4 regions of the Nitrobacter sp. CN101 genome follow, and region 3 is predicted to be linked to each of the others. Evidence: predicted binding sites of a transcription regulator. Region 3 holds the regulator's gene; each other region holds the start of a gene.
What was found. The regulator LexA, encoded in region 3, represses DNA repair genes until DNA is damaged. The targets are predictions, from matches to a motif close to TGTTCNNNNTGTGTTCNG.

Region 1 (7,604 bases), 810 kb from region 3:
CGCCCAGCCATCGCCGCGATCAAGGCGAAAGGCGGCCTTGCAGTGGTCGCAGCCGACCTGCTGGCGCTCACGCTGCTGACCTCGCCCGGCGAACTCGGCGCTGACATCACCGTCGGCTCCGCGCAGCGCTTCGGCGTGCCGATGGGCTATGGCGGTCCACATGCCGCCTACATGGCGGTTAGTGACGCGCTGAAACGGCTGCTGCCCGGCCGCATCGTCGGTCTGTCGGTGGATTCACGCGGGGCGCCGGCCTATCGCCTTGCTTTGCAGACCCGCGAGCAGCACATTCGCCGCGAGAAAGCCACCTCCAACATCTGCACCGCGCAGGTGCTGCTGGCGGTGATCGCCTCGATGTATGCGGTCTATCATGGCCCAAAAGGACTGGCGCAGATCGCGCGCACCGTGCATCGACACACCGCGACGTTGGCGGCGGGATTGACGAGGCTCGGTTTCGCGCCCCTGAATAGTACAGCTTTCGATACGCTGACCGTGAACGCCGGCGAACGGCAAGGCGAAATCGCTTACCGCGCAAGCAGCCAGGGCATCAACTTCCGGATCAACACAGACGGCACCCTCGGCATCGCGCTCGACGAACTCACGATACCGGAGACTGTCGAAGCGGTGTGGCGCGCATTTGGCGCCACATTCTCTTATGCCGACGTCGAAGCGCACGCTCCCGATTTGCTGCCAGCCTATCTCGAGCGCAAGACACCCTATCTGACCCATCCGGTCTTTCAGGAACACCGCTCCGAAACGGAGCTGCTGCGCTACATGCGTAAGCTCAGCGACCGCGATCTCGCGCTTGACCGCGCAATGATCCCGCTCGGCTCCTGCACGATGAAGCTCAACGCCACCACCGAAATGATTCCGCTGACATGGGCAGCTTTCGCGAACCTGCACCCGTTCGCGCCGATGGAGCAGGCGGAAGGCTATCACATACTGTTCGAAAACTTCGAACAATGGCTGCGCGACATCACCGGCTACGATGCCGTCTCGCTGCAGCCGAACTCTGGCGCACAGGGTGAATATGCCGGGCTTCTGGCGATCCGCAGTTATCATGCGGCACGCGGCGAAGGGCACCGCACGGTGTGCCTGATTCCCTCCTCGGCGCACGGCACCAATCCCGCCTCCGCCAACATGGCCGGCATGGACGTCGTGGTGGTGGCTTGTGATACGCGCGGGGACGTCGACGTCAACGATTTGAAGGCCAAGGCGGCGCAGCACGCCGATCGTCTCGCCGCCATCATGATCACCTATCCGTCGACACACGGCGTGTTCGAAGAGCACATCCGCGAAATCTGCGACATCGTGCATGGCCACGGCGGACAGGTCTATCTCGATGGCGCCAACATGAACGCGCAAGTCGGCCTGTCGCGGCCCGGCGACTACGGCGCCGACGTCAGCCATCTCAACCTGCATAAGACCTTCTGCATCCCCCACGGTGGCGGCGGACCGGGTATGGGCCCGATCGGCGTGAAGGCGCATCTCGCACCTTTCCTGCCCGGGCACCCCGAGACCGACGGTGCAACGCCGTCCGCGGTCGGACCGGTCTCGGCGGCGCCGTTCGGCTCGGCCTCGATCCTGACCATCTCCTACATTTACATGCTGATGATGGGCGGCGAAGGCCTGACGCGAGCGACCGAAGTCGCGATCCTCAACGCCAACTATATCGCACAGCGGCTCGACCCGCATTTCCCGGTGCTGTATCGCAACGTCAAAGGGCGGGTCGCGCATGAATGCATCATCGACCCCCGCGCACTGAAGGCCAAAACCGGCGTCACCGTGGACGACATCGCCAAACGGCTGATCGACTACGGCTTCCATGCCCCGACCATGAGTTTTCCGGTGCCCGGCACGCTGATGATTGAGCCGACCGAATCCGAATCGAAAGCGGAGCTGGACCGATTCTGCGACGCCATGATCGCGATCCGGCACGAGATTGCCGAGATCGAGGCGGGCCGCTGGAAAGTCGAGGCATCGCCGCTGCGCCATGCACCACATACCGTGCATGACATCGCCGACGACGCCTGGTCACGGCCCTATAGCCGAGCCCAAGGCTGCTTCCCGTCCGGAACCTCGCGGTCGGATAAATACTGGTCTCCGGTCGGACGGGTCGACAATGCCTATGGCGACCGCAATCTCGTCTGTTCCTGTCCACCCATCGAAGACTACGCGCAAGCCGCGGAGTAGAAGATCACAGGCTGCATTCCACTCAGCGTTCTCATCCTTCTCCTTTTGGGAGAGGGATGAAGGATGGCAAAGCCGGACGCTGGGGATGTCGGCAACTCAACATCCACAGCGCCCGTCTCTTCCAAGAGGCGCGACACAGATTTCCACGAAAGATTCCCGTCTTCGCGGATCGCACCAACCCGACTCGCACGAGCCCGGGGTCTTGGAAACTCACCTCAGAGTCCTTCATCGTTTACGGAAACGGTGAAAGACTCCATCTATTGATTAGACGCGTTTTCTCACGCGAACCGGTATCCACTTCGCTCGAAAACACTTTAGCCGGTCGACCTAAGCGTTCTCGGCAGAAAAATGGTCTTCGGCTTGACCCGGACACGTCCGTGTTTGGTGGAAACGCGGCGATCAACATCATCGAGCGCGCTTGTGCTTCCGTAAGACGAAAGACTCAATCCTCCGCTTCCGTCTCGTCATCGTCGGCGTCCCGCTCAGGACTGCCGGCCAGAATCTGCTCTGCGATCAGTCCCGAATTCTGCCGGATGGCCGTCTCGACCTTGGCGGTGATGTCGGGATTGGCCCGTAAGAACGCTTTCGCGTTTTCGCGGCCCTGCCCCATGCGCTGACTGTCATAGGAGAACCAGGCGCCGGATTTTTCAACGATGCCGGCCTTGACGCCAAGATCGAGGATTTCTCCCATCTTGGAGATGCCCTCGCCGTACATGATGTCGAATTCGACCTGTTTGAAAGGCGGCGCCAGCTTGTTCTTCACGACCTTGACGCGAGTCTGATTGCCAACGACCTCGTCGCGTTCCTTGATCGCCCCGATGCGGCGGATGTCGAGGCGCACCGAGGCATAGAACTTCAGCGCGTTGCCGCCGGTTGTCGTCTCCGGCGAACCGTACATCACCCCGATCTTCATGCGGATCTGGTTGATAAAGATCACCATGGTGTTGGACTTGTTGATCGAGGCGGTAAGCTTGCGCAACGCCTGGCTCATCAGCCGCGCTTGTAGCCCCGGCAGCGCGTCACCCATCTCGCCCTCGAGCTCGGCACGCGGCACGAGCGCCGCAACCGAGTCGATAATCAGCACATCCACAGCGCCCGAGCGCACCAGCGTATCGGCAATTTCCAGCGCCTGCTCGCCGTGATCGGGCTGCGATATCAGGAGATCGTCGACATTCACACCGAGCTTGCGGGCGTAGACCGGATCAAGCGCGTGCTCGGCGTCGATGAAGGCGCAGATGCCGCCTTTTTTTTGCGCCTCGGCGACCGCATGCAGCGCTAGCGTGGTCTTGCCGGAGGACTCCGGACCGTAGACCTCCACGATGCGTCCCTTGGGGAGGCCGCCAACGCCGAGCGCGATGTCGAGGCCCAGCGAGCCCGAGGAGATAACCTCCACATCCATGGACTTGTCGTTCTTGCCCAGCTTCATCACCGAGCCCTTGCCGAACTGACGCTCAATCTGTGACAGCGCGGCGGACAGGGCCTTGGACTTATCCATGGAGGATCCTTCGACGATACGCAGGGCAGCTTGGGACATAGGCCGGGCTCCTTATGAACGGGATTCGCGGGCGGGACAACGAATGGCGCCGTGGTTGATTGAATGGAAAATATGTACCTCATTTGTTCTAAGTTCGCAATATGTTCTTTCGCTAATCGGGGCAGATGTATACCCTTTGGACATGTATCAACCGATTGTGGTATATGCCTGCCCGTTCAACAATAGCTAGATCGACACTAGCGGACTCGCGGGCAGTTCAATGCAGGAAACACAGTCTCCACACCTGCCAAATCCTACCATCTCGGGGTTGGGGGCTGCATGTGGTCCCGGCTTTCTAATGTTTGCCCATTATATGGAATGGCAGTTGCCATCATGGGCGATCATTCTGATCGGGGTCGTCAGCATTGCGGGGCTGCTGGTCGCCATTGTGGGGTATTGCATTTCGACGTTGAAATGGCTGCGGCATCTGCGGAACAATCCACCGGGCTGGTCTCGGGCGATGGGGCGCAATTTGGTTCCGTGGATACTTGGAATAATGGGTTTTGCTGGCGTCTTATTGCTAGCCGGAACCGCGATTGGGGCTGTCTTCTACTTCGGTCAAGGGAAGGCAGTCACCGCTGTGAAAGCAGCGACTCCCCCAGAGCAGTTCGTGAAAGAGCCGACTTTAACGAAGTGGGTCGATGAAAAGCACCCCTTGGTATTTCTGGGGACGCCTACGCGAACGACCGATAGGCTCCGGGTACTCGTTGAGTACTCAATTTATCGCAACGGTTGGATGTCCCCGGTTCGGTTTGAGCTTGATCCGGTCAAGGAGCCGATAAAGGGAAAGCGGTTCACGCTTCCGGTGGCTCATACTGGAACTAAACAGAACGGCGGCGTGGAAGATTTGTGGTGGGGAACGGACCCACAGTCTGGTAATCTCGTTACCAACAATCCCCTCTATGAGGGTAATGTGGCGGCCACCCTAACAAGGGGTCGAATTGTCATTGTGGGCCCAGATAATAAAGAGCAGAACGCCACCTATTTTGAAATAGTGCGCGGCCTTAACGACCAAAACGGCAACGTCAGGTTCATGATCCTGCAAGGTCGCGAGGTGTCGGATTGGGTATCTGAGTGGGAGAAGGAAACTTGACAAAGATCAAGCCCCACAAGCGCTTTGATAGCCTACTTCACGCCATGGCTACTCGACCCGCACCTTCGGGAACGCCTGCAAAAGAAGCTCGAACATCAGGCCGGGCTGCTTCCGCAGGTTATGGCGATACTCGAACTCGCGCAGGTAAAGCTGCAAGTGCTTCTTCGAAACCCAAACGTAAGTCCCGTTGATCCCGCGCTTCACCTGCGACCAGAAAGACTCGATTGAGTTGGTGTGAACGTCGCCGCGAACGTATTCTTTTGCGGAGTGATCGACCGCTTCATGGTCGTAACCATATTTCTCTTTAAGCAGCTTGAAGCTTGACGCTTCGTCCGTATGGACGCGCGAGCCTTCTTTCACAAACCGAACGATATGCGGCAGGATATGAGCCTTGGTGCGGGCATGAACGACACGCGTAACGACATCGCCTCCCCGCTCAATCATGCCCATGACAATCGCTTTGTCGTCCTTGCCCTTCTTGTCCTTTGCCGCCGATAAAAGTTTCGTCAGCTTCAACGGTCTTGCCGGGACCGCCCATCGGATAGTCGCCGTCCACGTAGCCCATATAGAGCCGGATCAAATAGCACATGCGCCAAGCGGTCTTGTAGGTCACGCCTAGCTGGCGCTGCACTTCCTTGGCAGCCACGCCGTTCCGCGTCTCGCAAAACAGGAACATGACGTAGAACCAGTCCCGCAGGTTGGTACGGGTCTTTTCAAACGGTGTGCCAGCGGTCGGATAGACCTGATAGCCGCAATGCTCGCACTCGAATGAGCGGCGGTTTTTGACCCGGTAATAGGTCGCCCGTTTCTGACACTTAAAGCAGGTCAGACGTTCACCGAACCGGGTGCGCATCAAGTGCGTCAGGCAGCTATCTTCGTCGGGGAACCGCTTCTGAAACTCACGAATTTTCGACGGCTTTTGAGCCATTACACTCTCCCTCCTAGGAGAATGCTCATTCTATATCATGGTATGTTCTACATGTCCATAGGGTATATATCCGTAGGGTGGTACTGGCCGGTTCCCGGCCTCAGTGAGTGGCCTAAGTTGAAAAACGCAGTGGCCTATTTTAGGTTTTGTTGGTGTGGTCGTGGTGCACCCGCACTCTGCGAGAGACCAATCCGGAGCGACGGCACCGCGCTCCGGGCCAAGGCCGCCTCAGTGGGCGGCCTCTTTCATTCGTGCATCGCGCGCTTACGGGCCTCCTCGGTTAAATCCCGGGTACTGGCCGGTTTCCGACCTCAGTGGTCCTATTTGATCTTGAACCAAATGAAGACCTAGTCGTTTATCAGCCATCACCGCACGATCTGTTGCGTCCCTATCCGATCGCGAAATCCTCTCCTAATTTGATCTTAAGAGTCTGGTGCCAGCCTACCGTGATGAAAAAGATCCTGGTGCTGGCGATCGTGCTGGTCGCAATCAATCAATGGGATACGAATTACAATCACGGCACCCTGACCCGGGCCGGCTTTTCCTTGGCAAGGGCTCTTGGCCAAGCATTCGGCATATAAAAACGTCGCCGGCTGGATCAATGCACGCGAGATCGACGACGTTACGGCCGTTGTCCTCGCAGGTTGCAAGGGCGTGCTGCTTTCCGATTCGACGCTCGACCGGCCTGACGATGCCGATCGAATCCAACCCGTCATTGTCTAAGTCTGGCGATCGACAAGCCTAAGCCGCATTGATGCGCGCCTCGACTCCGACGGTTACCCCCCGGCAATCGTATACAGACAAGGTCAGCAGTGTTGCCGGAAATCATCAGCACGACGTGGAGTCGGCAGCGCCGCCAAAATCCTTTTGACTGTGCAACGCGATTTGCATTTGCTGGCGATCGCTGGGTAGCAGGATTAAGTACGATGCTGGAAGCAATTACTGCCGTCTTTGGAATTATGAGCGCCGGCATTTTCCTGGCTCACGCGATTGACGGCTACTGGTCGCGGCCTTAACCGGACCACGACGCGGGCGCGCCTGATAGGCCACCCTGCTCTGTTCGGCCGTTACATCTCCGCCAGATCGAAGTCCTGACGTAACCGCGCAGCCATGTCCCGGACACGCGTGCGCCACAGGCCCGGATCGGCGATCGGCCCGGCTTCCGGTTTGATCGTCAGCATCGCATTCCACGGGTTTCCGCCGTAAACGGTCACCACGAATCCACGAGCCGGCGCGCCGTCAAGCGTTTGCAGCGCCTTCAGAATGATGCCCGCCAATTCGTCGGCGGTTTTGCGGCGGTCGTAGCTCTCCGGCTGGTCCGGCGGCGTTGCGGCGGCTTCTTCAACCGGACCCGCTGTCCCCGGCTGTGGCGAGGCTTCGGCGCCAAGCGATTCCGATGAAGCGAGCGGGTTGTCTTCGGGCAGCTCGGCCTCAGGCAGGGGCGCGTTATGACGCGTCCCCAAAACGTTCTGGATCAGGGCCATTAATCCCTTGTCCAACCCGCTGCTGTTACCCACGTCGGTTGCTCCAATCGATTGAGCTATGGCACCCGGACAAATCTGCTGCCCTTTGGCCGACCGTGGATATCTTGCAGGTGTCTCAGCTCAGCGCTACCCCTATCAGCACCGCGACAAGCACGCCGAAGCCGCCTAGCGCAATATTGAGAAAATTCCGGGCCAAACCAGGTTCGGTGGTCAGCATGGTGTTTCTCCGGTACACAAAACAGATTTGCGTAGAATGAGCGCCGAATCTTAATCAAAACTTTCCAATTGATGGTCTGCTGGCCGAATCAGCAGCCGCTCCTGGCCGCAAGTTCGCATGAGCAGCGCGAAGAGGGCCGACATGACCGGCAACGATCG
Region 2 (7,604 bases), 2.1 Mb from region 3:
TTCGTGCTCGAGCTTGGGCCTGACCTCGTCGGGCAGGCCCTCCGGGTAGCGCTCCGCCGCGCCCTCCCATGTCAGCTTCTCCAGCGCCTGCTGCGGTGTCAGGCCCGGCATGGTCCGTTCTTCCGGATACTGATAGGCGAGTTCGTCCATGCTGAAGGTGCACCGGCCGGCGATCGCGACCGTGCGGCCGAGGGCTTCCGGGTAACGCGCAAACAGTCGCGTCATCTCGTCCGGCGGCTTGAGATAGCGATCTGCGTGGCGCTCACGGCGAAAGCCGGCTTCGTCGATCGTGACGTTGTGCCGGATGCAAGTGACGACGTCCTGCAGGATCCGTCGCGCCGGCTCATGGAAAAGCACGTCGTTGGTGACGACCGTCGCTACCTGAAAACGCTGTGCCATGTTGTTCAGTTCGTGGATCCGCATCTGATCGTTCGGGCGGCGGCGCAGCGTCAGCGCCATGTGGGCGCGATCGCCGAACGTGTCGCGCAGGCGGCGGATCCGCAGCGCGCAGGCATCGTCGGCTACGTTCGGAACAAGCGCGGCGATCAAACCTTCGGACCAGTCGACGACATCTTCCCAGTTCAAGATGCATTTCGCTTTACCGCCGCGCGTCTTGCCGATTGAAAGCAACCGGCAAAGCCGTGAGTACGCCGGCCGGTCAGTCGGGTAGACCAGGACGGACATGCCGTCGGCGAGATCGAGGCGGCAGCCGACGATCAGGCGCACGCCGGTCACCTTGGCGGCCTCATGGGCGCGCACGATGCCGGCGAGGCTGTTGTGGTCCACTATCGCCAGCGCTTCGATACCGAGCGACGCGGCATGCGCAAACAGTTCCTCACAGGACGACGCTCCCCGCAGGAACGAGAAGTGCGACGTGACCTGGAGCTCGGCATAACGGGACGTCATCCGAAAATCCCGTGCAGAAACCACTTGTGGGACCTGGTCGCCGCGTCCTCGCCGTCGCCAGCGCGAAAAATCCAGAAACGTTCACCGGCATCGTCCTCGACCTGGAAGTAGTCCCGGACCGCGATCAGCTCGGCGTCGCGCTTCCACCACTCGCCGAATACTCGCTCGGGACCGTCGGCTCTCCTGACGCGCCGCCGCGAGCCCCGCCAGGTGAAATTGACCGGCGGATGGTCAGGAAGCAGCGCGACAGTCTCGATGAGCTCGGGCGGGGCTAATAACCGGGCAGGACGGGGCCAATGCGCGGGCCAACCCTCTTTGGAAGCTGGGGCGGCTGCGGCGACTCGCCGGAATGATCGTTCCGGAACATCACTCGCCACAGGTTCGAACCGATAAAGCCGGGTCTCACCGACCCGGTTTGAGAGGATGTCGATCAGCCCGGATATATCCGCTTCCGGCTCGTCGACCAGCGACGAGATCGTCTGCTTGGTATTGAACGGATCGGCTGCGGTTGCCGCGAGCCGCATGATCTCGATGCCGAAGCCGGGGTCGACCTTCTCGATCTTGTCACAGAGCAATCGCGTCAGCCGCTTCGCATCACGCACCGGCTGGGCAGTCCCGACCCTGATCGCCTGCACCCGGTTGTCGACCAGCCCGAATAGAAGGTCGAGGCGCCGGGCTCCGAGACCCCGCAACTCCATTTCCTGGCAGAGCTTTATGGTCAGTTTGGCGACATAGCGCGCGATGGTCTCTGGTGCGCCGATCGGTTCGGCGAAAAGCTGCTGCGTCTCGATGATGTCCGGAGGCCGCACGGGTTCGATGGGATCGCCGGTCCGGCCCGTGGCTTGGTCCATCCTGCGGCCGAGCTCGGGACCGAACCTTAACGTGAGTGGTGCACGCGGCGTCGCCAGCAGATCGGATACCCGTTCGAAACCAAGCCGGCCAAGATCGTCGACCATGTCGGCAGTCAGCCGTAGCGCCGCGATCGGCAGCGGCTTGATTCTCTCGGCGCTTTCACGTTCGGGAATAACCAAACTCGACTGGGCCGCAAACCGAGCCAGTGCGTGTGCAGCACCTCGTGTGTCCGCCATCGCCGCGCGCGCTGTTATGCCTACAGCTTCCAGGCGCGAGATCATGTCGGCCAGTATGGCGTCCTCGCCACCGTGGAGGTGGCTGGCGCCTGTCGCATCGATGACGAGGCCGTCCGGACCGTCGATGGCGACGACCGGTGAGTAGCGCAGCGCCCAGACAGCGAGACGCTCGAGCGCCTCGCCATCTGCAGCGGGATCCGCGTGATGGATGACAAGCTCCTTCACCAGAGCCTGCGCCTTTGTCGCGGGCATTCCGACGCGCAGGCCGATCCGTATCGCGGCGGCATTCGCCGCAACAACCTCGCGCCGTCGTCCGGCCTGGCCTACCAGCACAAGCGGCATCGCTGGATCAGGCGCTGCGGCGCCCATGTTGCGTCGTAGCCGATCGGTCGGCCACGTCGGCAGGTAAAGCGAGACGACCCTGGACATCACACGCATCCATTACAAAGTCCGCGCTTTCGCCGGCGCGGCATCGGATCAACTCAAGCAGCCATCGGGCGCGGCCAACGCCCGGCACCGGCAATGGACTCGATGGCAGCGTCGACACCCGCCATCTCGTCGCCGACGCCGTCGGCTGTCCGAAATCCGCCGCTTCGGTCTGCCGTCGCCACCGTCTCACCGCGATCGCGATCGAACCCGATGCTTCGGCTGCGAGCGACAACCGCCGCGACGACGTCATCGAAAGCCGCGCGACCTCCGCGACCACGGCACCCAGCCCGCCATGACGGACGCCTTCCTCAAAACATGCGAGCACGGTTTTCTCGTCACAGGCGTCGACGTAGATGACACGGTCCGCATGAAGACCCACCTGAGCCAGGGCCGGCGCGAACAGATCCTGCTGGGTGATGCACCACAGGATCTTGCCCTTGGTGCGCGCGGCGATTCCGGCGGCGAACAAGGCGGCTGCGGCGCCGTCGATGGCAGCATTGCCACCTCCCGCCACTTCGTGCAGCGCCCCGAGCGCAAGGCCGCCACCCGGTAGCCGGCTGTCGATTGCCTCCACGCCGAACGGAAGCAATGTCCTGACGCGCAACGGCACACCCTCAAGACGTTGAATCTGCTCGCGAAGCCGCAGAACGGCGGGTGGCTGGACCAAAGCACTCATGCCCTCTTCAAACGATCCCGGGACGGTATTGTTCTTGATTTGTTCGTATTGCTCGATAAGAGTCAACCGGCCGTTCGGGTTCCGAAGCGACGAGTTCGCGCAAAAAAAGCGGAAGTCGTTGTGACGACGAAAAGAATCGCGGAGTCTGTTTTTTCATTAAAAAAGGACGATCGAACTCGTGCAGCCGGCGGCCGCCTATCTCGACAGCCTCAATCCGGAACAGCGCAGGGCCGTGGAGCATGGCACCGCGGGACCGGGTCCCTTCGCGCCCTTGCTGGTGATAGCCGGTGCTGGATCCGGCAAGACCAACACGCTGGCGCATCGGGTCGCGCACCTGATCGTCAACGGCGCCGACCCGCGGCGCATCTTGCTGATGACCTTCTCGCGCCGCGCCGCCTCCGAAATGACCCGGCGAGTCGAACGGATCGCCCGCAAAGTGATGGGCGACAATGCCGGCGTTTTGACCGACGCGTTGACCTGGTCTGGTACCTTCCACGGTATCGGGGCACGGCTGCTGCGTGATTATTCAGACCAGATCGGACTCGATCCCCAGTTCACGATTCACGACCGCGAGGATTCCGCCGACCTGATGAATCTCATCAGGCATGAGAAAGGATTCTCGAAAACGGAGAGCCGGTTTCCGACCAAGGGCACGTGTCTCTCGATCTATTCGCGTTGCGTCAATGCCGAGACTGCGATCGAGCAGGTGCTTGGTGCATCCTATCCGTGGTGCTCCGGATGGGCGGCCGAGCTGAAGGAATTGTTCGCGGCCTACGTCGAGGCCAAGCAAAAGCAGAACGTGCTCGATTACGACGACCTCCTGCTATACTGGGTCCAGACCATGAGCGATCCAGCGCTGGCCGACGATATCGGCGGCCGCTTCGACCATGTTCTCGTTGATGAGTACCAGGACACCAACCGACTGCAGTCGTCGATCCTGCTGGCGCTGAAGCCTGGCGGCCATGGCCTCACGGTAGTCGGTGACGACGCGCAATCGATCTACTCGTTCCGCGCGGCCACGGTGCGCAACATCCTGGATTTTCCGACGCAATTCTCGCCGCCTGCCAGCGTCATCACACTCGATCGCAATTACCGTTCGACGCAGACCATCCTCGCCGCTGCAAACGGCGTCATCGATCTGGCGAAAGAGCGCTTTACCAAAAACCTCTGGACCGAACGGGCATCGGGCTCGAGACCTCAACTTGTCACGGTACGTGACGAAGCCGACCAGGCGCGCTTCATCGTCGAGCGCATTTTGGAAAACCGCGAGTCCGGCACTCTGCTTAAGGAGCAAGCGGTGCTGTTTCGGACCTCGAGCCACAGCGGTCCGCTCGAAGTCGAGCTGACCCGGCGAAACATCCCTTTCGTCAAGTTTGGGGGACTGAAGTTCCTCGACGCTGCCCACATCAAGGACATGCTGGCGTTGCTGCGGTTCATCGAGAATCCGCGGGATCGCGTCGCCGGGTTCCGCCTGCTGCATCTGCTACCCGGTGTCGGACCGGCATCGGCGCAACGCGTGCTCGACCACATGGCGGAAGCGGCGGATCCGATCGCCGCGCTCTCTAGTATGCTCGCTCCGCCCCGCGCCGGCGACGACTGGAAGGCTTTTATACAGGCCGTTGGCGAACTGCGCTATTCGGAATGGCCCTCCGACCTTGAGCGTGCGCGGCTCTGGTACGAACCGCATCTTGACCGCATCCACGAAGATGCGGAGACCCGGCGTGCCGATTTGATCCAGCTCGAGCAAATTGCCAGCGGCTACTCGTCCCGTGAAAAATTTCTCACCGAACTAACGCTTGATCCTCCGGATGCCACCAGCGACCAGGCCGGCGTGCCGCTCCTTGATGAGGACTACCTGATCCTGTCAACGATTCACTCAGCAAAGGGACAGGAATGGAAATCGGTATTCGTGCTTAATGTCGTCGACGGTTGCATGCCGTCGGACCTCGGCGCCGGAACTTCGGCAGAGATTGAGGAAGAGCGCCGGCTTCTGTATGTCTCCATGACGCGCGCGAAGGACGACCTGCATCTCGTCGTGCCGCAACGCTTCTTCACGCACGGGCAGCATGCGCAGGGCGACCGGCATGTTTATGCCTCGAGGACGCGGTTTATACCGGACCGGCTGCTCGGATTGTTCGAGAAGACCACGTGGCCGCTTGCGATTGCCGGGGCCGCAGCCGCAGCGCGGGCCACAGGCCAGGGTCCGCGCATCGACGTCGGCGCCCGCATGCGCGGGATGTGGCGGTAGGAGTTTTTCGGGTGTGCAATCTCTACTCAATGACCACCAATATCGAAGCCATCCGGCGACTGTTTCAGGTCAACGCTTCGAACGACACGTCCGGCAATCTGCCGGCGATGCCCGGCATCTACCCTGACTATTCCGCGCCGATCGTTCGCAACGGCGCCTCTGGACGCGAGATTGCGATGGCGCGCTGGGGCATGCCATCGTCGCAAAAGGCGCTGATGGATGCCACCAAAAAGCGCGCAGAGAAACTGCAGGCCAAGGACAAGACTGTCGACTTCAAGGAACTGCTACGTATGGAGCCAGACAGCGGGACCACGAACATCAGAAACATCTCAAGCGCCCATTGGAAGCGGTGGCTCGGTGTAGACAACCGCTGCCTGGTGCCGTTCACGTCGTTCTCGGAATACGACACGATCGACGGCAAGAAGGTGCCGGTCTGGTTCGCGACAGACGGGATGCGACCGTTGTTATCTTTCGCCGGCCTTTGGACGAAATGGACCAGCGTCCGGAAGGCCAGGGAGGGCGAGATCACCGCAGACTTCTTTGCGGTCCTGACCTGCGAACCGAACGCTGAGGTGCGCAAGGTCCATCCCAAGGCGATGCCGGTGATCCTGACGACCCTTGAGGAGCACGGAGTCTGGCTGCGCGCGCCGTGGGAAGAGGCCAAGGCGCTGCAGCGTCCCCTGCCGGACGGCGCGCTCCGGATCGTCGCGACGGGTGGCAAAGACGATCCTGGACCCGCAAATGCCTGATGCGTCTGGAGTCGACAGCACAACGGGCGTTCGAAAGATCATCCACATCGACATGGACGCGTTCTACGCGTCGGTCGAACAGCGCGACAATCCGGACCTGCGCGGCAAGCCGGTCGCAGTCGGCGGATCCCGGGAACGAGGAGTCGTGGCGGCTGCGAGCTACGAGGCGCGGAAGTTCGGCGTGCGGTCGGCAATGCCTTCTATCACCGCGCGACGGCAGTGCCCCGACCTGGTCTTCGTCAAGCCGCGCTTCGACGTCTATAAAGCGATCTCGCAACAGATCCGGGCGATCTTCGCCGAGCATACGCCAATCATCGAACCGCTTTCCCTGGACGAGGCCTACCTCGACGTCACCGAAAACCTGCAGAAAATCCCGCTGGCCCGGGACATCGCGTTCGCCATCAGGGCCAGGATTAAGGCTGAGACCGGTCTTAACGCATCCGCCGGCATCTCCTACAACAAGTTTCTCGCGAAGCTGGCGTCCGACCATCGAAAGCCAAACGGCCAATACGTGATCACGCCGGAGATGGGACCTGGTTTTGTCGAAGCGCTGCCCGTGGGAAAATTCCACGGCATCGGGCCGGCAACCAACGCCAAGATGCAAGGCCTCGGCATCTTCACCGGGCAGGATCTTCGTAATCAGGAGCTGACGTTTCTCGAAGCCAACTTCGGAAAGGCTGGCGCATACTATTACTCGATATCGCGGGGGATCGACGAGCGGCCGGTGCGCGCCAACCGCATCCGGAAATCGGTTGGTGCCGAAAATACGTTCGCTTCCGACCTGACCGAGTTCGAACCGATGGCTGCTGAACTACATCCGCTGGTCGATACGGTCTGGCGGCATTGCGAAAGCACCGGCAACCGCGGACGGACCGTCACACTGAAGGTCAAGTTCGCGGACTTCGAGATCATCTCGCGCAGCCAGTCGTTTTCGGATCCCGTCAGCAGCCGACCTGACCTCGAGCGGGTCGCGACCGGACTGCTTCAGAAATTGATACCTCTGCCGAAGGCCGTCCGTTTGTTGGGTGTGTCGCTTTCGGCTTTACAGAAGGAAGAGATCGAAATCTCGCAGATGTCCCTGCCACTGTGAGCCCGTGCGCCGGCCGCCCACGCCGTAAGGAACCGCATCTCGCGGCTCTGTTGATATGTTCAGCTAATGGAGAGCTATCGCGGCTTCGAGCGCTGGAATTCTGATACCTCGGCAGCCCGGCCGCGAACTGGAGTTCCTGCTGGTTCATCCGGGCAGACCTACCTCCTAAGCCCACAAGGGTTAAACGGAAGGACGCTGACACAAGACGTCAAAAGGGCTCGCACTTGGATGCGATTTGACAGCCAGCAGGACGACCGCGGGATCCCAATGATTTCCGATGGTCCAAGACGCAGTTCGCCGTCGTCTTCGGTGAGCGGTTGGTCAGCCAATGACGGAAACAGGCCTCAAGCACAAAATATCCGACAGTCCCTGGGCCGTCCGGTACTCCTGCTAAAGCAGCGTCAGCGTTATGCCCTTT
Region 3 (7,604 bases):
CAGCACCTCATTCGCGCAGGAAAGGCCTATGTCGACGATCAGACACAGGAGGAGATCCGCCAGGCTCGCGGTACGCTGACCGAACCTGGCAGACACAGCCCGTTCCGCGACCGGCCGATTGATGAGAATCTTGACCTGTTTGCGCGGATGCGGGCCGGAGAATTTCCCAATGGCGCGCGGGTACTGCGTGCGAAAATCGACATGGCGTCCGGCAACATCAACCTGCGCGATCCCGTGCTCTACCGGATTCTACACGCCCATCATCCGCGCACGGGAAACGCGTGGAACATCTATCCGAGCTACGATTTCGCCCATGGGCAGTCCGACTCGATCGAACACATCACGCATTCCGTCTGCACGCTGGAGTTCGAAGATCACCGGCCACTCTATGACTGGTTTCTCGACAATCTTCCGGTGCCGTCGCGACCGCATCAGTACGAATTCGCACGGCTCAACGTCACGTATACGCTTTTGTCGAAGCGGGTGCTGACCGAACTGGTTCGCGGCGGTCACATTGCGGGCTGGGACGATCCTCGCATGCCCACCCTTGCGGGCCTTCAGCGGCGCGGTGTGCCGGCTGAGGCGCTGCGAGAGTTCATCAAGAGGATTGGCGTTGCGAAAGCGAACAGTACCGTCGATGTCGGAATGTTCGATTTCGCCGTTCGAGAGGCTCTCAACAGGAACGCGCCGCGTCGCATGGCCGTCTTGCGTCCACTCAAGGTCGTTATCGAGAATTATCCGGAAGGCCAGAGTGAGGAGCTTGAGGCCGTGAACCATCCCGATGATCCCTCGCAGGGCACCCGATGGATGCGGTTTGGGCGCGAGATTTATATCGAGCAGGAAGACTTCATGGAAAACCCGCCGAAGAAGTTCTTTCGCTTGTCGCCGGGCAAGGAAGTGCGGCTGCGATATGCGTATTTCATCACATGCCGCGATGTGGTGAAGAACTCCGCGGGTGAAGTGCTCGAACTCCGCTGTACCTACGATCCTGCGACCAAAGGTGGCAATGCGCCTGACGGACGAAAGGTGAAGGCCACAATGCATTGGGTGAACGCGGCGGACGCCGTGCCGGCCGAGGTCAGACTTTACGGTCATCTGTTCGATACCGAGCAGCCCGACGCGGCGAACTTCGTATCCCAACTCAATCCGCAATCGCTTCAAACTCTGTCCGGCTGCATGGTTGAGCCCGCTCTCGCCCGAGAGGATGACGGAGGTTCAGTGCAGTTTGAACGACAGGGCTATTTCTGCCGAGATAAGGATTCGTCTCCCGGCAACCTTGTGTTCAACCGGACGGTCGGCCTGCGCGACACCTGGGCCAAGGTCGCGGCGACCGGCTCCTGATTTCGCCGGTATTCCGTATCCGTTCCACTGTTCGCCGTGCAGTCTCTTCCGCTAGCATCGCCGCGAGGGCGTGAAGGGGCAGCCGGATGGCGGAGCGGGGCAGGGCCCGCGATCGAAGGGGAGGGTACGCAGGAACGTGGCCGACGCGGCAAGCCGTCGCTGCTCCTTCGCAAACGCCTTCGGGCACCTTACTGGCAATGGTGGCGCGGCTGCGAGCCTGGGTTGGCGCGGAATTGGCAGCCGGCCAACTCTTGCCGTGGGTACCGGTGGCATTTGGCACAGGTATTGCGATCTATTTTTCGGCCGATCACGAGCCCGTTGTCTGGGTTGTCTCCGCGACCGCCGTAGCTCTGTTTGTGGTGGCGCTGCTCTTGCGCCGGCATCGGATGTTTGCCGCCGCTGTCATGGTTGCGGCGGTCGCTGCAGGATTTGCCGTCGCCACGATCAAGACGGCACAGGTTTCCCACGTCGTCCTGATGCGGCCGATATACGCGCCCTTGCTCCAGGGCTTCGTCGAAACCAGCGAGGTGCGGGAGCGGACCGATAGATTTGTTCTACGCGTCGTTCGGATGGACAATCGGCGGTCGCACGTCAAGCTCGATCGCGTACGGCTGTCGGTCAGGAAGGGCGCCGCGCCCGCCGTTGGGAGCTTCGTGGAGTTGAAAGCGCGGTTGCAGCCGCCGCTTACGCCTGTACGGCCAGGAAGCTACGACTTCGCCCGCGATATGTATTTTCATGGCATTGGCGCGTCCGGCTTCGTCATGGGCGCCATCAAGACCGTGAGCTCTCCGCATGGTGGTGGGCTCGCGTTGCGCTATGCCGCGCTGATGCAGGAGTTGCGCGACGCCATCGACGCCCGCATCCGTCTTGTTCTCAGCGACGACTCGCGGGCCATTGCCACCGCGCTCCTGACCGGACGGCGCGACGCCATCACGACGCCGGTTAATGAGGCGATGTTCATTTCGGGATTGGGCCATGTCCTTTCGATTTCCGGCTATCACATGGCCGTCGTCGCTGGCGTGGTCTTCTTCGCGGTGCGTGCGCTGTTGGCGCTGGTTCCAGCGTTGACGGCGACGTTCCCGATTAAGAAGTGGTCGGCGGCGGCGGCGTTCGTGGCAGCCGCTTTTTATCTTCTGCTGTCGGGCGCCGAGGTCGCGACCCAACGCTCGTTCTTTATGACGGCGGTGGTACTGATTGCGATCACGGTGGACAGGCGCGCCATCACGTTTCGCACACTCGCGGTCGCGGCGATGATCGTGCTTGCGATTGCGCCGGAGTCGTTGATTCACCCGAGCTTTCAAATGTCGTTCGCGGCGACGCTCGGGCTGGTGGCGCTGGTTCAGGTCGGCATGCCGAAGATGCTTGCAACCCCCGATCACTCGCCGACGGCGAGGGCCGCTCTGTGGGGTGGACGCGAAATCGCTATGCTGGCGCTGGCGTCACTCGTGGCCGGACTCGCGACCACGCCGTATGTCGCGTTCCATTTCCATCGGGTGACGCCATACGGCATGGTTGCGAACCTGCTGGCGATGCCGGTGATCTCGGCGCTGGTGATGCCGGCCGGGCTTCTCGGACTTGCGGCCATGCCGTTTGGCTTCGACGGCGTGTTCTGGCGGCTGATGGACTTTGGCATCGAATGGATGGTCGCTGTGGCTCAATGGGTAGCGGCGCTTCCGGGCGCCGTCGGTCATACGGCTGCATTTGGAACGGGACCGCTGCTCGCGGCGACCGCGGGCATCATTCTGCTCGGATTGTTGAGAACGCCGCTGCGCTGGAGCGGCGCAGCTGTGGTCGGGTTGGCGATCGTGTGGTCACTTGCGGTGACGCCGCCGGATATCCTGATCTCCGCCGAAGGTCGCAATGTCGCCGTGAGGGGCGGGGACGGCAGGCTGCGTCTCATCAGCACGAGTAAGGACTCTTTCACCGTCAAGGAATGGCTTGCCGCCGACGGGGATGGGCGTGGGTCTGCCGACCCTACACTGGCGGAGGGCGCCTCATGTGACGATGAGGGCTGCGTGGTCAAGGTGAGTGGAGGTGGACTTGTCGCGCTGACGCGGCGTCCGGAGGCGATACAGGATGATTGCGCTCGGGCGGAGCTCATGGTGACGCCGTGGCAGGCTCCGGAGGGGTGCCTTGCGCAGGTGATCGATCAAAACAGGCTACGGCGTGAAGGCGCTCTTGCCCTGTGGCGAACCCCAAGTGCTTCAAGATCTGGTGCTTCAAGATCTGGCTTTGCTGTTGATGCCGCACGTCCTGTCGGCGTCGATCGTCCCTGGTCATCCGCTGCCGTCGATGAACAGTCAGCACAGCTGCAATCAAAACCGGAGCCCCCGGCCGACGCCACGCCGGCGCCCGAGGATCTCCAGCCGGACGATTGAACGGCTCGTCCACGGTCGGAGCCTTTCGCTCCTGATGAAATCAGTACTTGCGGTAAATGCCGATCAGTCTGCCCTGGATCTGGACCCGGTTGGGCGGAAGTATGCGAACTTCGTAAGCCGTGTTCGCCGGCTCCAGCGCGATCGAAGCGCCGCGACGGCGGAAGCGTTTCAACGTCGCTTCCTCGTCGTCGATCAGGGCAACGACGATGTCGCCGGTATCAGCGGTCTGGTTCCGCTGGATCAACGCAAGATCGCCATCGAGAATTCCGGCATCGACCATGGAATCGCCGCGCACCTCAAGCGCGTAGTGTTCGCCGGTACCAAGCATGTCGGGCGGCACGCTGACGGTGTGGCTGCAGGTCTGCAACGCTTCGATCGGCGTGCCGGCTGCAATCCGTCCCATCACCGGAACGGCGACCGGACGTTCCGCATCGTCGACGACAGCGCCGCCGCTGCTGCGGCGGACTTTGCCCAGATTGCCTTCGATGACGCTCGGTGTGAAACCGCGACGGCCGCCGCCGCCGCTGGCGGCGAGTTCGGGCAGTTTGATGACTTCGATGGCGCGGGCGCGGTTGGGTAGACGGCGGATGAATCCTCGTTCTTCCAGCGCGGTAATCAGGCGATGGATGCCGGACTTCGAGCGCAGGTCGAGCGCGTCCTTCATTTCATCGAACGAGGGCGGCACGCCGGATTCTTTCAGCCGTTCGTTGATAAAACGCAGGAGTTCATACTGTTTGCGCGTGAGCATCCCGACCCAGTCCCTGGTTGATGGGGTTCTTGCCAACTAGGGGACATCGGGGCTGCAGCCCTTATAACCCCGCGGCACGAACCTCGAAACAAATCATGAACATACACTATATGTTCGATATGTGTTCCGCAACCCTTTAATTTAAGGTCAACAAAGCGACGTTTTATGACAGCGAAAGCTTAATGATGGCACAGGGCTCGCCTTTGCTTGCGGCCGGCGCAAATGGCGTGCGGATTACGAGAGCCTCTGCCGCAGCGAGTTTTCCCATCAGCGAGCTGTCCTGATGCCCGATCGGCGTCGCCACCGGCAAGCCGTCCGTCGAGGGCGTGAGCCGGGCGCGCAGATAATCCTGCCTGGCTTGATTGGCGCTAACATCGCTTCCGAGCAGCGCCGGTTCAATGCAGTGGTGCACATCTTCACGCCCCGATAGCGCACGAATCAGCGGCACCATGAACAGAAACGCGCAGATGTAGGACGAGACGGGATTGCCGGGGAGGCCGATCACCCGCATCGGGCCTAGACGTCCGTGCATCATCGGCTTGCCCGGCCGCAGTGCGATCCGCCAGAACGCCATCTCCACGCCTTCCGCCTCCAGCGCACGCTTGACGAAGTCATGGTCGCCGACCGACGCGCCGCCGGTCGTAACCAGAATGTCGGCGCCGCTCTCGCGGGCGCGGCGGATCGCGGCGGTTGTGGCGTCCATGGTGTCGGCGGCGATACCCAGGTCGATCGCCTCGGCGCCTTCGCCTCGGGCGAGTGCGCGAAGCGCGTAGCCGTTGGACAGGATGATCTGGCCCGGACCGGGCGTCGCGCCCGGCAAAACCAGTTCGTCGCCCGTGGCGAGCATCGCTATTGTGGGACGGCGATGCACCGGCAGGTCTGGATAGTTCATGCCGGCAGCAAGGGAAAGATGGCGATCGGTGAGATGGCTGCTGGCCCGGATCAGGACGTCGCCCTCACGAAAGTCCACGCCGGCAGGACGAATGTTCTTTCCGGGAGCAGTGGCCTCCTTGACGATAACGTGGTTGCCGTCGCGTTCGGTGTCTTCCTGGATCACGACTGTATCGGCGCTGTCCGGCACTACGCCGCCGGTGAAAATCCGTAAGGCCTCGCCGGTTTGCAGCGCGCGCTCGAGCGGTCGTCCCGCGGCGATCTCACCGATCACCTGTAGCCGCGCTGGAATTGTCGCAATGTCCGCTGCGCGCACCGCATAGCCGTCCATCGCCGACATTGCGACCGGCGGCTGAGTCCGGCGCGAGGGGAGGTCGCGCGCCAACACCCGGCGATGCGCGGCTTCGAGAGCCACGGGTTCCTCCGGGAGCGGTTCGACTCCGGCAAGAACAGCCGCAAGGGCGTCGGCGACCGTCATCAGGGGCATGACCATTCTCCTAGAGCATTTTCCGGCCGTGCGATCAGCCGTAAGAAAATCCCCTCAATCAATAACTTGCGTGTATTCCGATCGCAAAACCGGTATCCATTTGCGGAATACGCGCTAGGCGTAATGCGCCTAGCGGGCGCGTCAAACATCTACCGAACTCGCGGCTCGCATACAACGGTACCAAGAGCCAAAATGCCGCTTACCGACCCGTTCGCGCGGCGGCTATGGTTCTGAGGGGGTATCCGTCACGAGATAATGGCCGGACTTGCCGCCCTTTTTCTCGACGAGGTGAATGCCCTCGATCCGGACGCCGCGTTCCACGGCCTTGATCATGTCGTAGATCGTCAGGCAGGCGACGGAGACCGCCGTGAGGGCTTCCATCTCCACTCCGGTCGGGCCGGAGACTTTGACGCTTGCGCGGACGCGGCAGCCCGGAATTTTCTTGTCGGCCTCGATATCGAGCGTGACCTTCGACAGCGCCAGTGGATGGCAGAGTGGGATCAAATCCGAAGTGCGCTTGGCCGCCATGATGCCGGCAATGCGCGCGGTGCCAAGCACGTCGCCCTTCTTGGCATTGCCGCTTTCAATCAAGTCGAGCGTCGCCTTGGTCATGACGACCTGACCCTCGGCGACGGCGACACGCTCGGTTGCGGGCTTTGCCGAGACATCGACCATCCGCGCTTCGCCTTTGACGTCGATGTGGGTGAGGGCGGGTTTGTGTTTCCCGGCGGTCTTGTTTTTCTTGTCTGCCATATCAATCAAATCCTGAGCTGGTATCGTCCCCCTCTCACAAGGGGAGAGGCTAGACGCCTGCGTGAGTTTCGCGATGCCTAGAACGGCAATATGTAGTTCATAATCGCCGTTTGTCGCAGCAGAACTTTGCGAATGATATGGGCTGGCTTTACGCGATCAGTGAAGATGGCGGCTGTGCCGGTGGTGCCGGCGGGAAGGCTCGCTGCAAGCCTAGCGTCATCAAGCTTAACGCGCACGACGAAGGGAGCCGCTTCAATCTGCTTTGGCTGGACGGCGAGGCCCGATGTTTGTACCTGGCCGGTGGCGATCGCCTGAAGGACGCTTTCGACCCTTGCGGGGAAAATTTGGCCCGGCAGAAACTTGAACGTAACTTCGACCTCCTGTCCGGGCGCTACATATCGCGCGTCATTTTGTGCCAGTTCGACACCGACTAGAGTGTCGGATGTGTCTATGAATGCCATTACCGGAGCCAGCGGTAGATTCGCCACGCGCGCGCCTTTCCGCAGCGCAACATTGGTTACATAACCATCGGTCGGCGCGCGAATGGTCGTTTTGTCGAGATTCCACTGGGCTCCCTCTAGTTGTCCTCTCAGTTGATCAACCTCGGATTGCCGTTGCTCAACGTCGAAGTGGCGTCCCGCGGCACGCTCATACAACTGCGTCATCTGTGACAGTCGCAGTTGAGCGAATTTTAGCTGCGCCGTCAGCGCGTCAACGGTCGCGCGGTAGGGCGTCGGATCAATTTTGAAAAGTATGTCGCCAGCCTTTAGCGCCGTGTTGGCTTGAACCGGCACCTCGGACACTTCACCCGCTACATTGGAGACGATTTGAACAGAATTGCGCACGACTAGGGCCGGGCCCTGCGGTGCGCCCCATCCCATTGGGATAAAGAGCCCGACCAGGAGCAGCAACAACACGATGACAGGTGAAACTTTCCAAAAAAGATTGAAGGAAACGATCTTTAGCTTCACCAGGATGAAGAGGATGACGAGATAGACGTTGAGCA
Region 4 (7,604 bases), 460 kb from region 3:
GAGTAGGCACATTGCTCGTCGTCAGTAGTTTAGTGTTTTTTCGATTCAGGCTGATCTCCTAGAAACGACCGGATGCCATCGGTTTCGAGCGTCCGACAAAATTCGGCGTATGCCTCTTTGTCGGTAGCAAACCGATCATCCCACACAGTCGATCCGCCTTCGTGGTCGATCACCTCAAGGGTCCAGCTCTCGTCTCCTTCGACGAGCCGATAAATTTCGACGCGAACGGTCATACCCTCACGAGTTACGATGCCGCCCAGCGGCGATTCTTCAATCTCGGGGTCTTCGTCGATCATTCTTTAAACTCTATTGCTAGCGCGCCTTCAATTCCAGCTTCGCGAAAAGGCAGGACCTGGGAAGCCACTCACTTACCTTACACTAAGGCTCCTATTTATGGGCTGCCCATCATCTAGGCCCAGGACCCATTAAATCTGTTGCGAGAGGACTGGCGGGTTGATTCAATGGCGATGTTTGGGGGACATCGCCATGGCCGATTTGTTGTTGCTGTCGGAGGCTCAGATGCGCCGGATTGAGCCGTATTTTCCGCTGTCGCACGGGATTGCGAGGGTTGACGATCGACGGGTGATCAGCGGCATCGTCTTCGTCATCAGAAACGGTCTGCGCTGGCGCGATGCGCCGCCCGGCTATGGTCCGCATAAGACGATCTATAACCGGTTCGTGCGCTGGAGCCGGCTCGGCGTGTTCAACAATATCTTTGCCGAGCTGGCACGCAAAGGTGGCAAGCCCTCTCTCCTGATGATCGATGCGACGCATCTGAAGGCGCATCGCACCGCCGCCAGCCTTTTAAAAAAGGACCTGTTCCCCGATGTATCGGGCGCACGAAGGGCGGCTTGAACTCCAAGCTGCACGCCGTCTGCGACGGTCAGGGACGCCCTGTCATCATGCTGCTCAGCGAAGGCCAGATGAGCGATTATAAGGGGGCGGCCTTGATGATCGATGCGCTGCCGCCCGGGAAGCAGTTGCTTGGCGACAAGGGCTACGACGCCAACTGGTTCCGCCAGCCGCTCGCGGCCCGCGGCATCACGGCCTGCATCCCATCGAAGGCCAGCCGCGCAAAGCCGATCGAACATGACCGCATGCTCTATCGCCAACGACACAAGATCGAAAATGCGTTCGGCAGGCTCAAGGACTGGCGCCGCATCCACACCCGCTACGATCGATGCTCACATACCTTCATGTCTGCCATCTGCATCGCTGCAGCCGTCATCTTTTGGCTCTGATCAATGAGTCCTGAGCCTAGGTTCATCACGGTTAGAGGTGTCGCCAGCAATACCGCTAGACGGAAAATCGAAATTCAGAGCGTATTCAGTCGGCCGAGTGCCCTGACCCTGGCGCACCATAGTGATTGCGCCGTTATCGGCTAAGCGCCTCAGTGAGGCGATGATATTCGGCCGCAATGCGCCGGTTGCTTGTTCAAGGTATCGCAGGCTGGCGCGACCGTTTCCATGTTTGGGATAATACCTGTCGATGACATGACGCGCGACTTTATGGTCAAGGCGGGGTTGCCCAAGGCGTGTCGATAATCGCGCCCAACAGCTTGTACTGGTCTAATAGACCTCCGGGAGTTGCGGCCTTCATACGCTTGCACCAAATTGGAATAGCGGATTCGGTACGTAGGTTGGTTCGCCTCCCGCGCCGCGCTGTTCAATCAGAGCGCCGTGGCGCACAAGCCGGTCCACAGATTGACGGATGGCTCGTTCAGAAGCGTGAGTTGATCGGGCTAGTTCGGCAAAGTTGATCGCGACGCCGCCATCATCGAAATTGGCATCGTTCATTGAGGGTCCAGATATTAGGCAATGGGAATATCTCGCTTCGGCACGTTGCCGGAGCGCTCAGGCAGTTTGGCGCCGCATGCCTGCGGCGCCTATTTCACCAGCGTGAGCTTGCCGTATCCAACCTGGACCCGCTCTGCGATTTCCACCGCCCGGGCTTCCATCAGGATCGTCAAGATTTTCTCTAAGGCACGATGTGGATCTTCCGTGCGGTATGGCTGGATGTGATCGGCTAAAACGCAGTCGATATCTAAAATAGCTTTGGCTAAAATTTCAGTGTTGGTCACCGGAGCCTCCTATCAGCACCGAGCCTCAAAGCCGGACTGCCCAAGAATTTGATTCAATTTCGCCGGATTAGATTGGTTCCAGCTCTGGCCGTGTGGTCGCGAAGACTCACGCCACCTCGCCGGCAGGCCGGTTATCGTTCGCGACCCAAGTGCTCGTGCGGCGGCGAGACGTAATCCAAGATTCGACGTCGGTGCGGTCGTATTTCACGGCCTTGCCTATTTTAAAATACACCGGCCCGGTGCCCGTGCACCGCCGCTTAGCGAGGGTTGACCGGCTGAGCCCGGTGAGCGCGGCTACGTCATCAATGGATAGGAAATTCACGTAATACTCCCGTTTTGGGAGGGAAGTTGCGCCCCGGCCAAGGCCAGTCGGCGGCCATCGGAATCCGGCGTTGCCGCTGAATTCCGAACGGTGCCGTTAGATAACGTTAGATAAGACGTGACCCGCGGAAAAGCTGGAAAAAAAACGAAAAAATTTACGGCCGCCAAAATGAAGTCCAGCCCGCGCTGTTAGGCAATCGCCAAAATTCCCTATGGAATACAATGCGACTGAAATTGCCTAACCTGGGCGTTAAGTGCCGATAATCATTGAAATCAATCAATCCTGCCGGGATCGCCAAAAACCGGCGCAGTAAACACCAGGTTATTTTCACTCGCTAAAACGGAATGTCGTCGTCCATGTCGCCGCGGTGGCTACTGGCGGCCGCGGTGCGGCGCGGCGTTCCGCCGCCTGACGGACTCCCGGACCCGAAGTCGCCGCCGGAATCGTCAGATCCGAAGTTGCCGCCACCGCCGCTGTTGCGGCCATCGAGCATTGTCAGAGTCGAATTGAAATTCTGTAGCACCACTTCGGTGGAGTATTTTTCGACACCGCTTTGGTCGGTCCATTTTCGGGTCTGCAACTGACCCTCGATGTAGACCTTCGAGCCTTTCTTCAGATACTGCTCAACAACCTTGCAGAGGCCTTCGTTGAAAATCACGACGCGATGCCACTCTGTCTTTTCCTTGCGCTCGCCGCTGGTCCTGTCGCGCCAGGTTTCAGAGGTTGCGATCCGCAGGTTGGCAATCGGCCGTCCGTCCTGGGTTCGCTTGATTTCCGGGTCGGCTCCGAGATTGCCGATCAGAATAACTTTGTTCACGCTACCCGCCATCGCCGTTCTCCATGTCCCCAATCCCCGATTGCTAGCTCAAAACCGGTGCTAACCCAACGGGCGTTGCCGCTTCAAAATCGAGCCGTGACGGCGTTCAAGCAGCCTACACTTCCCGCGCCGCGCCGAGAGGCTAATCGCCGGGTTATCCACGGATCGAGTGTGGGGTGGTACAATGTACTTTATTTGTTCTCAACAAATAAAACCGAAAGTCCGCGCGGACCTCTCACCGAGATACCTCCGCCCGCTGGACAAACAATTTGACCCAGAGTGTTGCATTTGAGAGACGGCAATTTGCTGCGCCGGAAGGTATACTGAATTCACAGATTTCGGGGTAACTACCAGCGCTCGCGCTTAGTTGTTGAAACTAAAGCAAAAATCCGGGGATTGAAATGAACAAGTTTCTGATTGGGGCCGTCGGTGCTCTCGCCATTGGCCTTGGTACCGCGCCCGCCACTGCGGCTGACCTCGCCCCGCGTCCATATACGAAGGCTCCTCCGATGGTGGCCGCGATTTACGACTGGAGCGGCTTTTACATCGGCGCGAACGGCGGCTGGGGATCGAGCAGGAATTGCTGGAACTTCACAACGCCCGCAGGTGCTGCCGTGGCAAGTGAAGGTTGCCATGACGCAACCGGCGGCACGGCTGGTGGCCAGATCGGCTATCGCTGGCAGACCAGCAATTGGGTGTTCGGCCTGGAAGCTCAGGGTAACTGGGCTGATATCAGTGGCCGCCGTGCCAGCCTCGCCTTCCCCGCCTTCACCAACGACAGCCATCTGGGTGCATTCGGCCTGTTCACCGGCCAGATCGGTTACGCCTGGGATGCCACGTTGCTTTACGTGAAGGGCGGCGCTGCCGTGACGTCTAACCGATACCGGAGCCTTGCTACCGCAACCGGCGTTCAAGTGACCAACAACGTCAACAACACCGACTGGGGCGCTACGGTCGGCGTCGGCCTCGAATATGGGTTTGCGCCAAACTGGTCGCTCGGATTCGAGTACGACCACATCTTTATGGGCGGCAATAGACTTACCTTCATCAACAATGGCGTTGCCGGGGCCGCCGGTACGCTGTTTGGAACCGACAATATCAGCCAGGACGTGGACCTCGTCACGGCGCGCATCAACTACCGCTGGGGTGGCCCAGCCATCGCACGGTACTGATCGCATCTGATCCGACGTTCTTGGAAAACTTGAAAGGCCGGCTTTTGCCGGCCTTTTTGTTTGAGGTACGGGCCGCAGGCAACCCCGCGAACGGCAGCATACTGAGCAGCATACTGATAAGCCGTCCTGCTTCTCCCGACGAAATCGGGGATGATCGCTGACGCCCTCTGGAAATTGCCCGCTGTTCTATCTACGTTCCATAGACTGCCACAGATAGCGCCTCTCCGGGGATTGGCCGGCGCGGCGCGCCTAAACGCGGTGCGGCTTCTGCACCCGGAAAAGCCTGTCATGGATGAAGTCATCAAGGCGAAGCGGCAACAATTGAGTCCCGCGAGTCGCGCCCTCACGATTCGCGGCGCTCGCGAACACAACCTCAAGAATGTGGATCTGGAAATCCCACGCGACAAGCTCGTGGTGTTCACCGGCCTCTCCGGCTCTGGCAAGTCTTCGCTGGCGTTCGACACCATCTATGCCGAGGGTCAGCGCCGCTATGTCGAGTCCCTGTCGGCTTACGCGCGTCAGTTTCTGGAGATGATGCAGAAGCCCGACGTCGATCAGATCGACGGGCTGTCGCCGGCGATCTCCATCGAGCAGAAAACGACTTCGAAGAATCCGCGCTCGACCGTGGGGACCGTGACCGAGATCTACGATTACATGCGGCTATTGTGGGCGCGCGTCGGCGTGCCCTATTCGCCCGCAACCGGCCTGCCGATCGAAAGCCAGACGGTGTCGCAGATGGTAGACCGGGTATTGGCGCTGCCCGATGGCACGCGGCTCTATCTGCTGGCGCCGGTCGTTCGCGGCCGAAAGGGCGAGTATCGAAAAGAACTGGCAGAGTATCTCAAAAAGGGTTTTCAGCGCGTCAAGATCGATGGCGCTTTTTACGAACTCGCCGATGCTCCCACTCTGGATAAAAAGTTTCCGCACGATATCGACGTGGTGGTCGACCGCATCGTTGTAAGGCCGGACCTGGGCCAGCGGCTGGCTGAGTCATTCGAGACTGCCTTGAAGCTCGCAGAGGGGCTGGCGGTGATCGAATATGCGGACGCGCCTCCTTCACCTCTCGCCGGAGAGGGCGAAAAGAAGAAAATCGCGAAGATCCACGACAAGAGCGGTCCTGAACGCATCCTGTTCTCGGAAAAGTTCGCGTGCCCCGTGTCCGGCTTCACACTCCCTGAGATCGAGCCGCGGCTGTTCTCGTTCAATAATCCCTACGGCGCCTGCCCGAAATGCGGTGGTCTCGGTATCGAGCAGCACGTCGATGAAGATCTCGTCATCCCGAACAGGGAATTGACGCTGCGCAAAGGCGCGATCGCACCGTGGGCAAAATCGTCGTCACCATATTACTTGCAGACCCTCACCGCGCTCGGCAAATTTTACAAATTCGCCCTGGATACCAAATGGAAGGACTTGCCGAAGAAGACGCAGGCCGCGCTTTTGCATGGCTCGGGCGACAGTGAGATCAAGTTCTCCTATGAAGACGGCGTGCGCTCCTACGAAACCAGGAAACCATTCGAAGGCATCATCCCCAACATCGATCGTCGTTATCGCGAAACCGAAAGCGAATGGGCGCGCGAGGAGCTTGGAAAATATTTCTCCGACGTGCCGTGCGATTCCTGCAAGGGCTATCGGCTCAAGCAGGAGGCACTGTGCGTCAAAATCGGGGGCAAGCACATCGGCGAGATCAGCGAACTGTCTGTTCGTCTTGCCGGCGAATGGTTCGAGACCGTTCCGATAATGCTCTCGGCGCAACAGAACGAAATTGCCGGCCGCGTACTCAAGGAGATTCGCGAGCGGCTGTCGTTTCTGCTCGACGTTGGCCTTAGTTACCTTACGCTGTCACGCGCTTCCGGCACGCTGTCCGGCGGCGAGAGCCAGCGCATTCGGCTTGCTTCGCAGATCGGTTCAGGCCTGACCGGCGTACTGTATGTGCTGGACGAGCCTTCCATCGGCTTGCACCAGCGCGACAACGCCCGCCTGCTTGAAACTCTGAAGCGGCTTCGCAATCTTGGCAATACGGTGATCGTCGTAGAGCACGATGAGGATGCCATCCGCCTCGCCGACCATGTGCTCGATATCGGACCCGGCGCCGGCGTTCACGGCGGCCATATCGTCGCGCAGGGCACGCCGGCCGATATCATGCGCAACCCGAAGTCGCTGACCGGCAAGTATCTTACTGGCGAACTGGCGGTCGAGGTGCCGGATCGGCGGCCGCCGAACCATCGCCGCACCATCAAGGTGGTCAACGCACGCGGCAATAACCTCAAGAACGTCACGGCGGAAGTTCCGCTCGGTCTGTTCACCTGCATCACGGGTGTTTCCGGTGGCGGGAAGTCGACACTGCTGATCGACACGCTTTACAAGGCGATCGCGCGGAAACTGAACAATGCGAGCGATCCCCCCGCACCCCACGACCGTATCGAGGGCCTGGAGCACATCGACAAGATCATCGACATCGACCAGTCGCCGATCGGACGCACGCCACGCTCGAATCCTGCGACCTACACCGGGGCCTTTACGCCGATCCGTGAGTGGTTCGCCGGTCTGCCCGAAGCCAAGGCCCGTGGTTATGCGCCAGGCCGTTTCTCCTTCAACGTCAAAGGTGGGCGTTGCGAGGCTTGCCAGGGCGATGGAGTCATCAAGATCGAGATGCACTTCCTGCCCGATGTTTACGTCACCTGCGATACCTGCAAGGGCAAGCGCTACAATCGCGAGACGCTCGAGGTGGTTTTCAAGGGCAAGTCGATCTCCGACGTGCTCGACATGACCGTCGAGGAAGCGGCCGAATTTTTCAAGGCGGTACCGCGTGTTCGCGAAACCTTCAAGACGCTGCATCGCGTCGGCCTCGACTACATTCATGTGGGGCAACAGGCCACCACATTGTCTGGCGGCGAGGCGCAGCGCGTCAAACTCGCCAAGGAACTGTCGAAACGCGCAACCGGCCGCACACTCTACATTCTGGACGAGCCGACAACTGGCTTGCACTTCCATGACGTAAAGAAGCTTCTTGAAGTGCTGCACGAGCTGGTCGCGCAGGGCAATACAGTTGTGGTGATCGAACACAATCTTGAAGTCATCAAGACCGCGGATTGGGTGATCGACCTTGGCCCCGATGGTGGGGACGGTGGCGGCGAGATCGTTGCCTGGGGACCACCGGAAGACATTGTGAAAGCGCCGCGCAGTCATACCGGAAATTTTTTGAAGCCGGTGCTG

Region 1: a site for LexA is predicted at 3,816-3,833, ahead of recA (recombinase RecA). Genes of this name have one in related genera too.
Region 2: a site for LexA is predicted at 3,129-3,146, ahead of ACZ5IL_RS00440 (ImuA family protein). Genes of this name have one in related genera too.
Region 4: a site for LexA is predicted at 4,574-4,591, ahead of uvrA (excinuclease ABC subunit UvrA). Genes of this name have one in related genera too.

Annotation. Positions count from the first base shown of each region.
Region 1 is NZ_AP038833.1:3,131,303-3,138,906, forward strand. Features, by position in the region: gene gcvP (aminomethyl-transferring glycine dehydrogenase) at 1-2,190, shown strand, start outside; gene recA (recombinase RecA) at 2,633-3,724, opposite strand; gene ACZ5IL_RS15875 (hypothetical protein) at 4,023-4,817, shown strand; partial or broken gene ACZ5IL_RS15880 (IS1595 family transposase) at 4,866-5,745, opposite strand; gene ACZ5IL_RS15885 (hypothetical protein) at 6,195-6,326, shown strand; gene ACZ5IL_RS15890 (hypothetical protein) at 6,304-6,468, shown strand; gene ACZ5IL_RS15895 (hypothetical protein) at 6,813-7,262, opposite strand.
Region 2 is NZ_AP038833.1:91,090-98,693, reverse strand. Features, by position in the region: gene ACZ5IL_RS00450 (error-prone DNA polymerase) at 1-906, opposite strand, end outside; gene ACZ5IL_RS00445 (Y-family DNA polymerase) at 903-2,423, opposite strand; gene ACZ5IL_RS00440 (ImuA family protein) at 2,344-3,099, opposite strand; gene ACZ5IL_RS00435 (ATP-dependent helicase) at 3,278-5,347, shown strand; gene ACZ5IL_RS00430 (SOS response-associated peptidase) at 5,359-6,096, shown strand; gene dinB (DNA polymerase IV) at 6,089-7,186, shown strand.
Region 3 is NZ_AP038833.1:2,324,419-2,332,022, forward strand. Features, by position in the region: gene ACZ5IL_RS11545 (glutamine--tRNA ligase/YqeY domain fusion protein) at 1-1,341, shown strand, start outside; gene ACZ5IL_RS11550 (ComEC/Rec2 family competence protein) at 1,428-3,719, shown strand; gene lexA (transcriptional repressor LexA) at 3,760-4,467, opposite strand; gene ACZ5IL_RS11560 (molybdopterin molybdotransferase MoeA) at 4,631-5,845, opposite strand; gene moaC (cyclic pyranopterin monophosphate synthase MoaC) at 6,068-6,598, opposite strand; gene ACZ5IL_RS11570 (HlyD family secretion protein) at 6,676-7,604, opposite strand, start outside.
Region 4 is NZ_AP038833.1:2,780,144-2,787,747, forward strand. Features, by position in the region: gene ACZ5IL_RS14035 (hypothetical protein) at 30-296, opposite strand; one part of gene ACZ5IL_RS14040 (IS5 family transposase) at 487-805, shown strand; one part of gene ACZ5IL_RS14040 (IS5 family transposase) at 805-1,241, shown strand; gene ACZ5IL_RS14045 (hypothetical protein) at 1,596-1,796, opposite strand; gene ACZ5IL_RS14050 (hypothetical protein) at 1,886-2,080, opposite strand; gene ACZ5IL_RS14055 (helix-turn-helix transcriptional regulator) at 2,187-2,402, opposite strand; gene ACZ5IL_RS14060 (single-stranded DNA-binding protein) at 2,737-3,231, opposite strand; gene ACZ5IL_RS14065 (outer membrane protein) at 3,621-4,391, shown strand; gene uvrA (excinuclease ABC subunit UvrA) at 4,680-7,604, shown strand, end outside.